One region of the Hydrogenophaga sp. T66 genome, then DNA from elsewhere that is predicted to be linked to it. Evidence: predicted binding sites of a transcription regulator. Region 1 holds the regulator's gene; the other holds the start of a gene.
What was found. Region 1 encodes LexA, which represses DNA repair genes until DNA is damaged. Its sites were predicted from a motif close to ACTGTATNNNNATACAGT; they were not measured.
Positions count from the first base shown of each region.

Region 1 (6,368 bases):
TCAAGGAGCGCATCGCCCAGCCCGATTGCGCCAACGGCTTCCTCTTCGACGGCTTCCCCCGCACCATCCCGCAAGCCGACGCCATGAAGGCCGCCGGCGTGAAGCTCGATTACGTGCTGGAAATCGACGTGCCTTTCGACGCGATCATCGAGCGCATGAGCGGGCGCCGCTCCCACCCCGCCTCCGGTCGCACCTACCACGTGAAGTTCAACCCGCCGAAGGTGGCCGGTGTGGACGATGTGACCGGCGAGCCGCTGATCCAGCGCGACGACGACAAGGAAGACACCGTGAAGAAGCGGCTGGAGGTGTACAGCGCACAAACCCGGCCGCTGGTGGACTACTACAGCCAATGGGCGAAGGCCGATCCCGCCGCCGCACCGAAGTACCGGGCCATCAGCGGCATGGGTTCGGTCGACGAGATCACCGCCCGGGCGCTGTCCGCGCTGTCGGCCTGATCCGCCCGCTCACCACGCCACAACCCGGCCCAGGCCGGGTTTTTTCATGGGCCAACGGGATCGGCGGGATGCTACCGGCTCAGGCCGGCGCGGAACGCAGGCCGTAGGCCTTGCCGTCGAGAAAGAGAAACTCGGCCCGCAGCACCGGGTCGCCGCGTTCTTCGTCGAAGGTGAAACCCAACACGCCCACGCGCGCGCCGGCCGCGATTTCCGGCACCGACCATTGCGACATGCGCGTCAGCGGCGCCAGTTCCACCTGCCAGCGCCGATCCCGGCGTCGCGGCAGCACCGCCTTGGCGAGCAGGCCGGGGCCGTCCACCGCGGCCACCTGCGCCGGCAGCGCGCGCCGCGCCAGATCGGCGGGCAGCGCAAGCTCGGCAGGCAGTTCCAGCACGAGTTCGGCATGCGGGTTGCGCCACTGGACCGACGCCGCGGTGCCCTCAAGATAAATCGGCCGGTTCTGATCGAAGCGCGCCCAGCCGTGGTGTGCCCGCGCCCCACCGGCCCACACCAGCATGCCCAGCGCCGCCGCGCCCTGCCACACCACCCTGCGTTGCATCGTTGTCCCCTTCAGCAAGGCCGCACCGGCCTCAGACATAGGCAATCCATCGGCCCGCGGTGAGCGTGGCCAGCCACAACACCGTCGAGAGCCCCATCAGCGCGCGGGCCGTGCCGTCCGCGCGCTCCAGCGAGCGCCGCGCATGGAACCAGCCGGCGTTGCAGCCGGCCAGCATGATCAGCGCCATCTTGGCTGTGAACACGCGATTGGCCAACAGTTCCGCGGCCTGGGTGGCAAACATGACCAGGCCCGAGGCGGCCGCCAGCGCAAAACCGGCCACCGACAACGCCAGGGCGAGTCGCGCAAGGGCGCGCAGGTCCAGCGCCGAGGCGGCGCCCCAGACCCGCGCCTCGAGCAGGAACAGGTTCCCCAGCAGCAGCGACACGCCCAGCAGGTGCAGCACCTCCAGAGCGGGATAAGCCCAGGCGCTGGTGGTGATGGCTGCGAGCACGGCTCATCCCCCCAGCAAGTCCAGCGCCAGCGCCAGCCGGGCCTGCGCCGGCGTGGCGGCGTCCAGCGTGGCAAACGCCTGGCCGGCGTACGGCACCACGCGCGCGTGGCCGCACCGCGAGGCCAGTCGGACCGCCACGCCCGCCGACGCGGCCGCCGCGAGCGCCGCCTGCAGGTCGCGGTGCAGGGAGCCGTTGCCGGTGCCCGCCACCACGATGCCGCTCACCACGCCTGAGCGGCACAACGCCTCCACCACCGCGCCGTCGGCATCACCGTGGCTGGTCAGCAGCGCCACCCGGGGCAAAGCGCTGGCACCCAGCAGCGCCGCACGGCGGCGTCCACGCCGGGCGAGGTCATCCGGGCTCGCCTCCCCGGGCCAGGGACGAAACCGGCGCAGCACGCCCTCCTCCACCACACCCAACGCCCCAGCATCCCCCGAAGAGAAGGGATCGGTGCGGTAGGGATGCACCTTGGCCACGTCACGGCCGACGTGCACCCGCGAGGCGCACACCAGCATCACGCCGCGCGCGCCCGGCGTGCGCGCCAGCGCCACCGCGTCGGTCAGGTTCTGAGGACCGTCGGGCGACACCGAACTCGCCGGCCGCATGGCGCAAGTCAGCACCACCGGCTTGTCCGCCGGCAGCACAGCGTCGAGCAGCCAAGCCGTCTCTTCGATGGTGTCCGTGCCGTGGGTGACCACGGCCCCGCTCACGTCGGGCCGCGCGAGGTGGTGGGTCAGTCGCTGCAGCAGGGCTTGCCAGTGAGACAGGTCGATGTCCTTGCTGTTGATCTGGGCCACCGATTCCACGTCAAGCGGCAGTCCGGCCAGGCCGGGCAAACCCGCGGTCAGCCGCTCCACCGGCAGCGCGCCGGCCACATACCCCACGTTGTCCCGCGCATCACCGGCTTGCCCGGCGATGGTGCCGCCCATGCCCAGCACCACGGTTTTCATGCCATCCACACACATCCCCTTGCCAAAGCCCTGAGAGCTGGTTAAAAATACAGGTACTGGTTATTCACACAGTCTGCCGGCCCAGCCGGCGCCCGAAAGGCAGCCCATGTTCGACCACAGCGCCCCCAAGCTCACCGCGCGGCAGCAGCAGATTCTGGCCCTGATCCAGTCGGCCATCGCCCGCACCGGCGCGCCGCCCACGCGGGCCGAGATCGCCGCCGAACTGGGCTTCAAGTCGGCCAACGCGGCCGAAGAGCACCTGCAGGCGCTCGCGCGCAAAGGCGTGATCGAACTGGTCAGCGGCACGTCCCGCGGCATCCGTCTGCGCAGCGCCGATCTGCAGCGTATCACCGAGTCGCGCGCCGGCCAGCTCAGCCTGCCGTTGCCCGGTCTGAGCCAGCTTGCGCTGCCCCTGATTGGCCGAGTGGCCGCGGGCTCACCCATCCTGGCCCAGGAACACGTCGACCAGACCTACCAGGTCGAGCGCAGCCTGTTCGCCCGCACGCCCGACTACCTGCTGCGCGTGCGCGGCATGTCCATGCGCGACGCCGGCATCCTCGACGGCGACCTGCTGGCCGTGCAATCCACGCGCGACGCCAAAAACGGCCAGATCGTGGTCGCTCGCCTGGGCGAAGACGTCACCGTCAAGCGCTTCATGCGCCGCGCCGACCGGATCGAGTTGCTGGCCGAAAACCCGGACTACGCCACCATCGTTGTCGAGCCCGGCGAGCCATTCGAAATCGAGGGTCTGGCCGTGGGCCTGATCCGCAACAGCTTTCAGCTCTGACCGCCCCGCGGTCGCGTTGCCTCAGCAGGTGGCGGGCGTTTGGCCGGCACTCACCGGCACATCCCTGCGCTGGCAATGACTTGTCGCAATCCTGCCTGTGTTCAACCCCTTCAGGAGTTTCACATGGGACTGTTTTTCACCTCCAGCCGCTGGCGCGCGCCCTTGCAACTGATCGACTGCTGGCTGCCCGAGCGCTCGCTCCAAGCCCCGTCCGGCGGCATGCGCAACCCCGTGCTGCAACGCTTCACGCGGGCGGGCTGGCTGGGACGCTCGGCCGCCAACGCACCGCGGCTTGCGGCCGAGGAACCGCGGGTGCGCGTGGTGCGGCCAGCCAGCGCGATCCGCAGCGCGGACGCCCGTCTGGTGGTCAGCGGGCGCATTGACGTGGTCTGCGCCGCGCTCGACCATCTGGCCGACCAGGACGCGCGGCGCGTCTCGCGCGCGGCCTGACCGACCCGGCCGCGCCCGCGGGGAGCGATGTCCCGCGCGGCACAATAGCGGGATGAACATCGTGATCCTTGACGACTATCAGGACGCCGTGCGCAAGCTGCGGTGCGCGGAGACACTGGAGCCCTACCCCGCCAAGGTATTCACGAACACCGTCAAGGGCGTCGGCCAGCTGTCGATCCGCCTGCGCGATGCCGATGTGCTGGTGCTGATCCGGGAACGCACCGTGGTCACGCGCCAGCTCATCGAAAAACTGCCCCGCCTCAAGCTCATCGCGCAGACCGGACGGGTCGGCCCCCACATCGACGTGCAGGCCTGCACCGAGCGCGGTATCGCGATCGCCGAGGGCGTGGGCTCCCCCGTGGCGCCGGCCGAGTTGACCTGGGCGCTCGTGATGGCTGCGATGCGGCGAATTCCCCAGTACGTGTCCAACCTGAAGCACGGCGCCTGGCAGCAGTCCGGCCTGAAATCGGCCTCGGTGCCCGCAAACTTCGGCATCGGCATGGTGCTGCGCGGGAAGACACTGGGTGTGTGGAGCTACGGCCGCATTGGCGAGCTCGTCGCCGGGTATGGCCGGGCGTTTGGCATGCGGGTCCTGGTCTGGGGCAGCGACGAAGCGCGGGCAAGGGCCGCTGCCGACGGCCACGAGGTGGCTGCCAGCCAGGCCCAGTTGTTCGCCGAGTCGGACGTGCTCAGCCTGCACCTGCGGCTGAGCGAGCGCAGCGTGGGCTGCGTCACGCTGGAAGATCTCAGCCGCATGAAGCCCACGTCGCTGCTCGTCAACACGTCGCGGGCGGAGCTTATCGAGCCGGAGGCCCTGCTGACGGCCCTCAACCGCGGCCACCCCGGGATGGCGGCGGTCGACGTGTTCGAATCGGAGCCGATCCTGCAGGGGCATGCCCTGCTGCGGCTGGAGAACTGCATCTGCACACCCCACATCGGCTACGTGGAGCAGGACAGCTACGAAACTTACTTCAGCGCGGCCTTTGACAACGTCGTGAGCTTCATCCGCGGCACCCCGACGAACATCGTCAATCCCGGCGCGCTGCAGGTCCGGCGCTGAAGATTGCTGCGGCGGGGCCGGCGCCCCGCCCGGGTTTGCCTCAGGCGTTGTCGTCGCGGGGCGGGCGCGTGTCGTCGGCGTCGGCGGGGCCGTTGCCGCGCGCGGCCGGGTCGTCCATGTCGACGATCTCGAAATCGATCAGGTTGCCACGCTGGGAATCGGCGCGCTGGGCGGTCGGCTCGATCGGGTGATCGATCTCCGGCAGCAGCGCCTCGAAAGCCACCACGTCGGTCAGCTGACTTTCGCGGCCGGCCGAGGCGTCCTCAATCTCATCGAGGTTCAGGTCCAGGCCCAGGTTGGGCGACGCCACCGGCACATCGGAAATGTCCATCGGGCGGGTCACGCGCACCGATTCGGCGATGCCCGGCGACACCATCGCAGCGGCGATGGCCGCGGCCTCCGGTGCCGTGCCTTTCTTGCCCGCTTTCAGGGGCTGCATGGCGGTATTCTGGAAATCGCTGAGGGGGCGACGCGGCGGCTGCTCACCCTGGATGATGTCCTTGGCGATGGCGTGCAGCATCAGCAGCTCGCGGTAGGCCTCGAGATCAAACACCTCGGTGTTGCCGTCCACCGTGTCGCGGAAGATGGACCGCTCGATCAGGTCGAGCACGCGTGGCTGCGGCCACAAGGACTGGATGCGCGCGAAGGCGGCTTCGTACGCCTCCAGGCCGCGGCCCTGATCCGCGTACCGGTCGAACTCGGGGGCGCCCGCGTTGAAGACCAGGTTGAACTCTTCCCGCAACCGGTCGTAGTCGTCGCGACGACCCAGCCGGTGATAGAGCTTGAAGAGGTCGAGGTAGGCCATGGCGCTGGGCTCCTGGCTCTCGGACAGGTGGTTGCGGAGCACCTCGATGGCTTGCTCGTCTTCACCCAAGGACACGAAGAAATCGGCCTGCTGCTGGATGTCGAACAGCTCCTCCGTGGCCACCGACCGGCTGGTGCCGGTCATGCTCATTGCGAAGCCGCGGCGCTCCAGGGAAGGCAGGGGCGGCAGCGGTGCAGCGCCGGTCTCGGCCACAAGGTCGGCGGGTCGGCTGTCTTCGTCGATGGCGGGTGTCGGATCCAGCGGGACCATGCCGCTGTCGCCAGAACGACGGCCAAACTTCACAGTCGGCGGCGGAGGCGTCAAGCTTGTAGCCGGTGGCGCCGCGGGCTCGGCGGCCGGCTCGGGCGTCCACCACTGGCGCTGCACCTCAGCCGTGCGCTGACGCCGCCACATCCAGCCCAGCGCGCCCAGCGCCGCCAACAGCAGCGCCACGAGCCCATAGATGACCGGATTGCGATAGCGAGAAGCCTCCGACTCGGCGAGCCGGATGGCCAGGTTTTCCTCGCGGCGCTGGGCTTCCTGCTGCTGCTTGGTCAACGCCGCGGCCTGCGCTTCCAGTTCAGCCACGCGGCGCGCATTCTTCAGCACCTCCTCCGGCGGCGCGTTGAGCGCCTTCCACAAGGCGGCCGCCTCGGCGCGCGCCGACTCGGACGTGGTGGGCTCCGACAGCATCTGCGACGACAGCTTGAGGCTGGGGTCGCGCTCAACGCCCGGGTCGATGTCCACGGGCACCAGCTGCAGCCGCGAACCGCTGGGAGCGGGTGCGCGTGCCGCCCGCTCGGCACGGGGCGCGGCACTACGCGGCGCCGGCGCCGCCGCCGGTCGAGGG
Region 1 covers NZ_JBXVVX010000001.1:1,244,649-1,251,016, reverse strand. Annotated here, with positions in the region: gene adk (adenylate kinase) at 1-455, shown strand, start outside; gene AC2D80_RS05795 (DUF6152 family protein) at 535-1,014, opposite strand; gene AC2D80_RS05790 (hypothetical protein) at 1,046-1,465, opposite strand; gene AC2D80_RS05785 (asparaginase) at 1,469-2,431, opposite strand; gene lexA (transcriptional repressor LexA) at 2,523-3,203, shown strand; gene AC2D80_RS05775 (hypothetical protein) at 3,327-3,653, shown strand; gene AC2D80_RS05770 (D-2-hydroxyacid dehydrogenase family protein) at 3,706-4,713, shown strand; gene AC2D80_RS05765 (hypothetical protein) at 4,754-6,368, opposite strand, start outside.

Region 2 (6,368 bases), 490 kb from region 1:
GTCGACGCCGATGGCGACCGCGATGTCGTGGATCTCGTTGTTGGCGAACAGGCGGTCGCGCTCGACCTCCCAGGTGTTGAGCACCTTGCCGCGCAGCGGCAGGATGGCCTGGCATTCCTTGTCGCGGCCCATCTTGGCGCTGCCGCCGGCCGAGTCGCCCTCCACCAGAAAGATCTCGTTGTGGCTCAGGTCGCGGCTCTCGCAATCGGTCAGCTTGCCCGGCAGCACGGCCACGCCGCTGCCCTTGCGCTTCTCCACCTTCTGGCCGGCGCGCTGGCGCGTCTGCGCGGCCTTGATCGCCAGTTCGGCGAGCTTCTTGCCGTGCTCCACATGCTGATTCAGCCAGAGCTCCAGCGCCGGTCGCACATAGCTCGACACCAGGCGCACCGCGTCGCGGGAGTTCAGGCGCTCCTTGATCTGGCCCTGGAACTGCGGGTCGAGCACCTTGGCCGACAGCACATACGAGGCGCGCGCAAACACATCCTCGGGCAGCAGCTTCACGCCCTTGGGCAAGAGCGCGTGCAGGTCGATGAAGCTCTTGACCGCCTGGAACAGGCCGTCGCGCAGGCCGCTGTCGTGCGTGCCGCCGGCGCTGGTGGGGATGAGGTTGACGTAACTCTCGCGCACCGGCGCACCGTCTTCGGTGAAGGCCACGCACCAGCCCGCGCCCTCGCCTTCGGCAAAGCTGTCGTGGCCGGCCTCGGCATAGCCCTCGCCCTCAAACAGCGGAATCACCGGCTCGCCGCTCAAGGTCTGCTGCAGGTAATCGCGCAGGCCGCCCTTGTATTGCCAAGTCTGCGTCTCCTTGGTCTTCTCCACCACCAGCTGCATGGTGACGCCGGGCATCAGCACCGCTTTGCTGCGCAGCAGATGGACCAGCTCATTCATCGGCAGCGCCGCGGTCTCGAAGTAGCCCGCGTCGGGCCAGGCGCGCACGGTGGTGCCTTGCTTGCGGTCGCCCTCGCCGCGCGGCGCCACCACCAGCGGCTCAATCACGTCACCGCCGGAGAACGCCAGCCGCGCCACCTGCCCGTCTCGGTGGCTGATCACCTCCAGCCGCTTGGACAGCGCGTTGGTCACGCTCACGCCCACGCCGTGCAGGCCGCCCGAGAAGCTGTAGGCGCCGCCCTTGCCCTTGTCGAACTTGCCGCCCGCGTGCAGGCGGGTGAACACCAGTTCGACCACCGGCGCCTTTTCTTCGGGGTGCAGGCCGAAGGGAATGCCGCGGCCCTCGTCTTCCACGCTCACCGAGCCGTCGGTGTGCAGCGTGACGCGGATCTTCTTGCCGTGGCCCGCCAGCGCTTCGTCCGCGGCGTTGTCGAGCACTTCCTGAATGATGTGCAGCGGGTTGTCGGTGCGGGTGTACATGCCCGGCCGCTGCTTGACCGGCTCCAGCCCCTTGAGGACGCGGATGGAGCCTTCCGAATAGGTGGAGGGGGTGCTTGCCATGGGCGCGGATTGTAGGCGTGGCCCGGGAAAGACTGGATAAAAACCCAGATACCCGCCACCGATGCGCGGCGCCCATCAATCGACCGCGCCGATGGCATGGCCCCCGCCCGCTGGCGACACGCGCATCCCCGTCCCCTTGGGCACAATCGCTGCATGACCGCCTCTCTCCCCACCGCTGCCCGACTGTCGCCCACCCAGGTGCTGCTGTGTGGCGCCCTGATCGTCACCCTGTCGATGGGCATCCGCCACGGCTTCGGCCTGTGGCTCCAACCGATCACGCAAGCCCAGGGCTGGACGCGCGAGAGCTTCGCCTTCGCGATGGCCGTGCAAAACCTGTCCTGGGGCGTTTTCGGCATCTTTGCCGGCATGGCCGCCGACCGCTTCGGGGCGTTCCGCGTGCTGCTGGTGGGCAGTGTGCTGTACGCGCTGGGCCTGTGTGGCATGGCACTGACCACCACGCCGCTGACCTTTGCCCTGACGACCGGCGTGCTCATCGGCGCGGCCCAGGCCGGCACCACCTACGCCGTGATCTACGGGGTGATCGGCCGGCAGATTCCCGCCGAGCGTCGTTCGTGGGCCATGGGCGTGGCGGCCGCCGCCGGCTCGTTCGGCCAGTTCCTGATGGTGCCGCTGGAGGGCCAGCTGATCGGGCAGTTCGGCTGGCAGACCGCGCTGCTGGTGCTGGGGGCGGCGGTGCTGCTGATTGCGCCGCTGGCCATCGGCCTGCGCGAGCCGGGCTTTGTGGGCGGCCAGCCGCCGCGGCGCGAACAGACCATCGCCCAGGCGCTGCGCGAGGCCTTCGGCTACCGCAGCTTCCAGCTGCTGATGGCCGGCTACTTCGTCTGCGGGTTCCAGGTGGTGTTCATCGGCGTGCACATGCCCAGTTACCTCAAGGACAACGGCCTGTCGCCGCAGGTGGCCAGCTACGCGCTGGCGCTGATCGGGCTGTTCAACGTCGTGGGCACTTACGCGGCCGGGGCGCTCGGCCAGCGGCTGGCCAAGCGGCACATCCTGGCGTTCATTTACCTGGCGCGGGCGGTGGCGATCGCGCTCTTCCTCTGGGCACCGCTCACGCCCCTGAGCGTGTACGTGTTTTCTGCCGTGATGGGTCTGCTCTGGCTGTCCACCATCCCGCCGACCAACGCGGTGGTGGCCCAGATCTTTGGCGTGGCCCACCTGTCGATGCTGGGCGGATTTGTGTTCTTCAGCCACCAGATCGGCAGTTTCCTCGGCGTGTGGCTGGGGGGTTTGCTCTACGACCGCACCGGCAGCTACGACATCGTCTGGTACATCGCCATCGCGCTGGGCGTGTTCGCCGCGCTGGTGAACCTGCCGGTGCGTGAGACCGCCATCGCGCGCGCGCCGCGCCCGGCCGGAGCCGCCGCATGAACACGCTCCCGATGCGGCACCGCGTGCTGGCCTGGGCCCTGGCGGCACTCGCCCTGGGCGCCACCGCCACGCTCTACCTGCAGCCCGAGTTCATGCTGGAGATGGCGACCCGCGTGTGGAGCTGTTTCTGATGCACGGCACCGAAGCCCCTTCCGCGTGGGTTCAGCGCTTCGGGCCGTTGATCACGCCCGGCGGTGCGGTGCTCGACGTGGCCAGCGGCCACGGCCGCCACAGCCGCTGGCTGGCCGCGCGCGGCCACCCGGTCACGGCGATTGACCGGGATCCCGCCGCGGTGGCGTCGGTGGCGGCCCTCGGCGCCGGGGTGCGCGCCATCGAAGCCGACATCGAAAACGGCGCATGGCCACTGCCCGGTGACACCTTCGCCGGGCTGGTCGTGACCAACTACCTGTGGCGGCCGCTGCTGCCCACGCTGCTGGCCAGCGTGGCGTCCGGCGGTCTGCTGATTTACGAGACCTTTGGCACCGACCACGCGGCCATCGGCCGCCCGTCGCGCCCCGATTTTTTGCTGCAGCCCGGGGAGTTGCTCCGGGTGTGCGCGGGGTGGCGCGTGCTGGCCTACGAGGACGGTTTCCTCGACGGTCCGCCGCGGTTTGTGCAACGCATCGCCGCCCGCCGCGAAGACCCCGCCCAACCCAGCCCGGCCGAGGGCCGCCGCCTGTGAGCGCCGCGCAGGGCGCTGGGTAGAATGCAGCGTTCCGGGCGACACTGGCGCCGCCCGCGCCCCTCGAGATTTCCCGCATGAAACCCATCACCGGCAGCATCGTGGCCCTGGCCACGCCCCTGCAAGCAGACGGCAGCGTGGACTACCCCACCCTGCGTCGACTCATCGACTGGCACATCGCCGAAGGCACCGATTGCATCGGTGTGGTCGGCACCACGGGCGAGTCGCCCACGGTCAGCGTCGAGGAGCACTGCGAAATCATCCGCGTGTCGGTGGAGCAGGCGGCCAAGCGCGTGCCCATCATGGCCGGCTGCGGCGCCAATTCGACGGCCGAGGCCATCGCACTGGCCAAATTCGCGCGCGAAGTCGGTGCCGACTGCCAGCTGCAGGTCGTGCCCTACTACAACAAGCCCACGCAGGAAGGCCAGTACCAGCATTTCAAGGCCATCGCCGAAGCCACCGGCGACCTGCCGATCGTGCTGTACAACGTGCCCGGCCGCACCGTGGCGGACATGCAGGTCGATACCGTGCTGCGCCTGGCCGAGGTGCCGGGCATCGTCGGCATCAAGGAAGCGACCGGGAACATCGAGCGGGCGCAATGGATCATCCGCGACAAGCCGGCCGGCTTCTCGGTGTATTCGGGCGACGATCCGACCGCCGTGGCGCTGATGCTGTGTGGCGGCCAGGGCAACGTGAGCGTCACGGCGAACATTGCGCCGCGGGCGATGCACGAGCTCTGCGTGGCCGCCATGGCCGGCGACGTGAAGCGCGCCATGGAAATCCAGTTCCAGCTGATGCCCCTGCACAAGCACCTTTTCATCGAAGCCAACCCGATCCCGTTGAAGTGGGCAATGGCCCGCTTGGGCCTGTGCGGCGAAACCATGCGCCTGCCGCTCACGCCGATGTCGCGCCAGCACGTTCCCACCGTCGAAGCAGCGCTGCGCAGCAGCGGTCTGCTGCGCTGAGGCCCCGCTTTTTCACCCACGCCGCCGCGTGCCCCTGCCCATGTCCATGCGTCTGAAGATGAATGCCTCCGCCCGCCGCGCCGCCCGCCTGGGCCTGCTGGCCGCTGTCGCCCTCGCGGCCACCGGCTGCTCGGTGCTGCAGGAAGACAAGATCGACTACAAGAGCGCGCAGCGCGGCAGCACGCTCGACGTGCCGCCCGACCTGACGCAGCTCAACCGGGACAGCCGCTACGCGGTGCCCGGCGGCCCGGTCACCGCCAGCGGCTTCCAGGCCGCCCAGCCGACGCAGGCCACCGCCGCTGCCGGCAGCACCGCCACCAACGCCATCGGCGATGTCCGCATCGAGCGCGCCGGGGCGCAGCGCTGGCTGGTGGTGGACCGCCCGCCGGCCCAGCTGTGGTCGCCGCTGCGCGACTTCTGGCAGGAAAACGGCTTCCTGCTGGAGATCGACCAGGAGCAGCTCGGCATCATGGAGACCGACTGGGCGGAAAACCGCGCGAAGATCCCGCAGGACTTCATCCGCTCGACCATCGGCCGCGTGTTTGACAGCCTGTACTCCACCGGCGAGCGGGACAAGTTCCGCACCCGCCTCGAGCGCAACGCGGCCGGCGGCACCGAGATCTACCTGAGCCACCGGGGCATGATCGAGGTCTACACCAACAACAACACCAAAGACCAGACGGTCTGGCAGCCGCGGCCGGCCGACCCGGAGCTCGAGGCCGAGTTCCTGCGCCGCCTGATGGTCAAGCTTGGCGTCGCCGAGACGCAGGCCCGCGCCGTGGCCGCCACCGCGCCCACCCCGGCCAGCACCCGCATCACCACGGTCAACAACGCCCAGGTGCTGCAGTTCAGCGACAACTTCGACCGCGCGTGGCGTCGGGTGGGCCTGTCGCTGGACCGCACGGGCTTCACCGTGGAAGACCGCAACCGCAGCGAAGGCACCTACTTCGTGCGCTACGTCGAACTCGCGCAGCCGACCGAGAAGCCGGGCTTCCTCAGCCGCCTGTTCAGCAGCACGCCCAAAGCCGAGGCAGCAACCAACCGCTACCGTGTCGTGGTGAAGACCACCGGCAGCGACACCACCGTGTCGGTGCTCAACGCCCAGGGTCAGCCCGACACCTCGCCGGCGGCCGAGCGCATCCTCAAGCTGTTGGCCGACGACCTGCGTTGACCGCGCGGTCACGCCCCCCGCAAAAAGCCGCCCTCGGGCGGCTTTTTTGCGGGGGTGTGCCACTCACAAGCCCAGCGTCGACGCGGGAAACGCCGGACTGGCCTGGGCCCACCAGCGCTCAATGCGCTCCTGGAGGGCGACGCGGCGTTCGGCCAGCGTGGTGGCCACCGCCGTGCCGTGGGTGCGGTCCAGGCGCTCAAAGGTCCAGCCCGGTGTCCACAGGGCGCTGGGCAACTCGCCGGGCGCCGCGTGGCGGCAGGCTCGGGCCTCCACCAGATGGCCCCAGGTGGTGCGCCACTGCACGAAGCGCGGATGCAGTTCGCGCAGGCGCGTGTAGTCGAGGGCCAGGATGCGCAGGTGCCGCCCCTGGGTGGCCCAGGCGTTGAGCGAATCGATCACCGAACGCTCGCCGAGCGGCCAGTCGGCAAAATCGTCGTCGCACAACACGAGCGGCGAGAGCTGCAGCGGCCCGGCCACGGACAAGGCCAGCCGCACCGTTTCTTCAAACGCGTACCGTCCCGACAGGCGCCCCTCCGGCAAGCCCGGCGGCACGGTGTCTTCGGGCCACTCCTGCGGATCGCTCATGCCAGACCTTCCTGCGAATCGTTGGGCGGCTCACGCCACACGGTGAAGCCAGCCCGCATCATGCCAGTCGCCGAGCAAGGCCTGGGCCGCGGCGCTGGCCCGCCGCACTGCGCTGTCGGCCAGTGTG
Region 2 covers NZ_JBXVVX010000001.1:755,468-761,835, reverse strand. Annotated here, with positions in the region: gene AC2D80_RS03550 (DNA topoisomerase IV subunit B) at 1-1,449, opposite strand, end outside; gene AC2D80_RS03545 (MFS transporter) at 1,603-2,838, shown strand; gene AC2D80_RS03540 (hypothetical protein) at 2,835-2,969, shown strand; gene AC2D80_RS03535 (class I SAM-dependent methyltransferase) at 2,969-3,520, shown strand; gene dapA (4-hydroxy-tetrahydrodipicolinate synthase) at 3,598-4,485, shown strand; gene bamC (outer membrane protein assembly factor BamC) at 4,544-5,656, shown strand; gene AC2D80_RS03520 (hypothetical protein) at 5,720-6,241, opposite strand; gene AC2D80_RS03515 (JmjC domain-containing protein) at 6,272-6,368, opposite strand, start outside.
Region 2: a site for LexA is predicted at 1,481-1,498, ahead of AC2D80_RS03550 (DNA topoisomerase IV subunit B). Genes of this name have one in related genera too.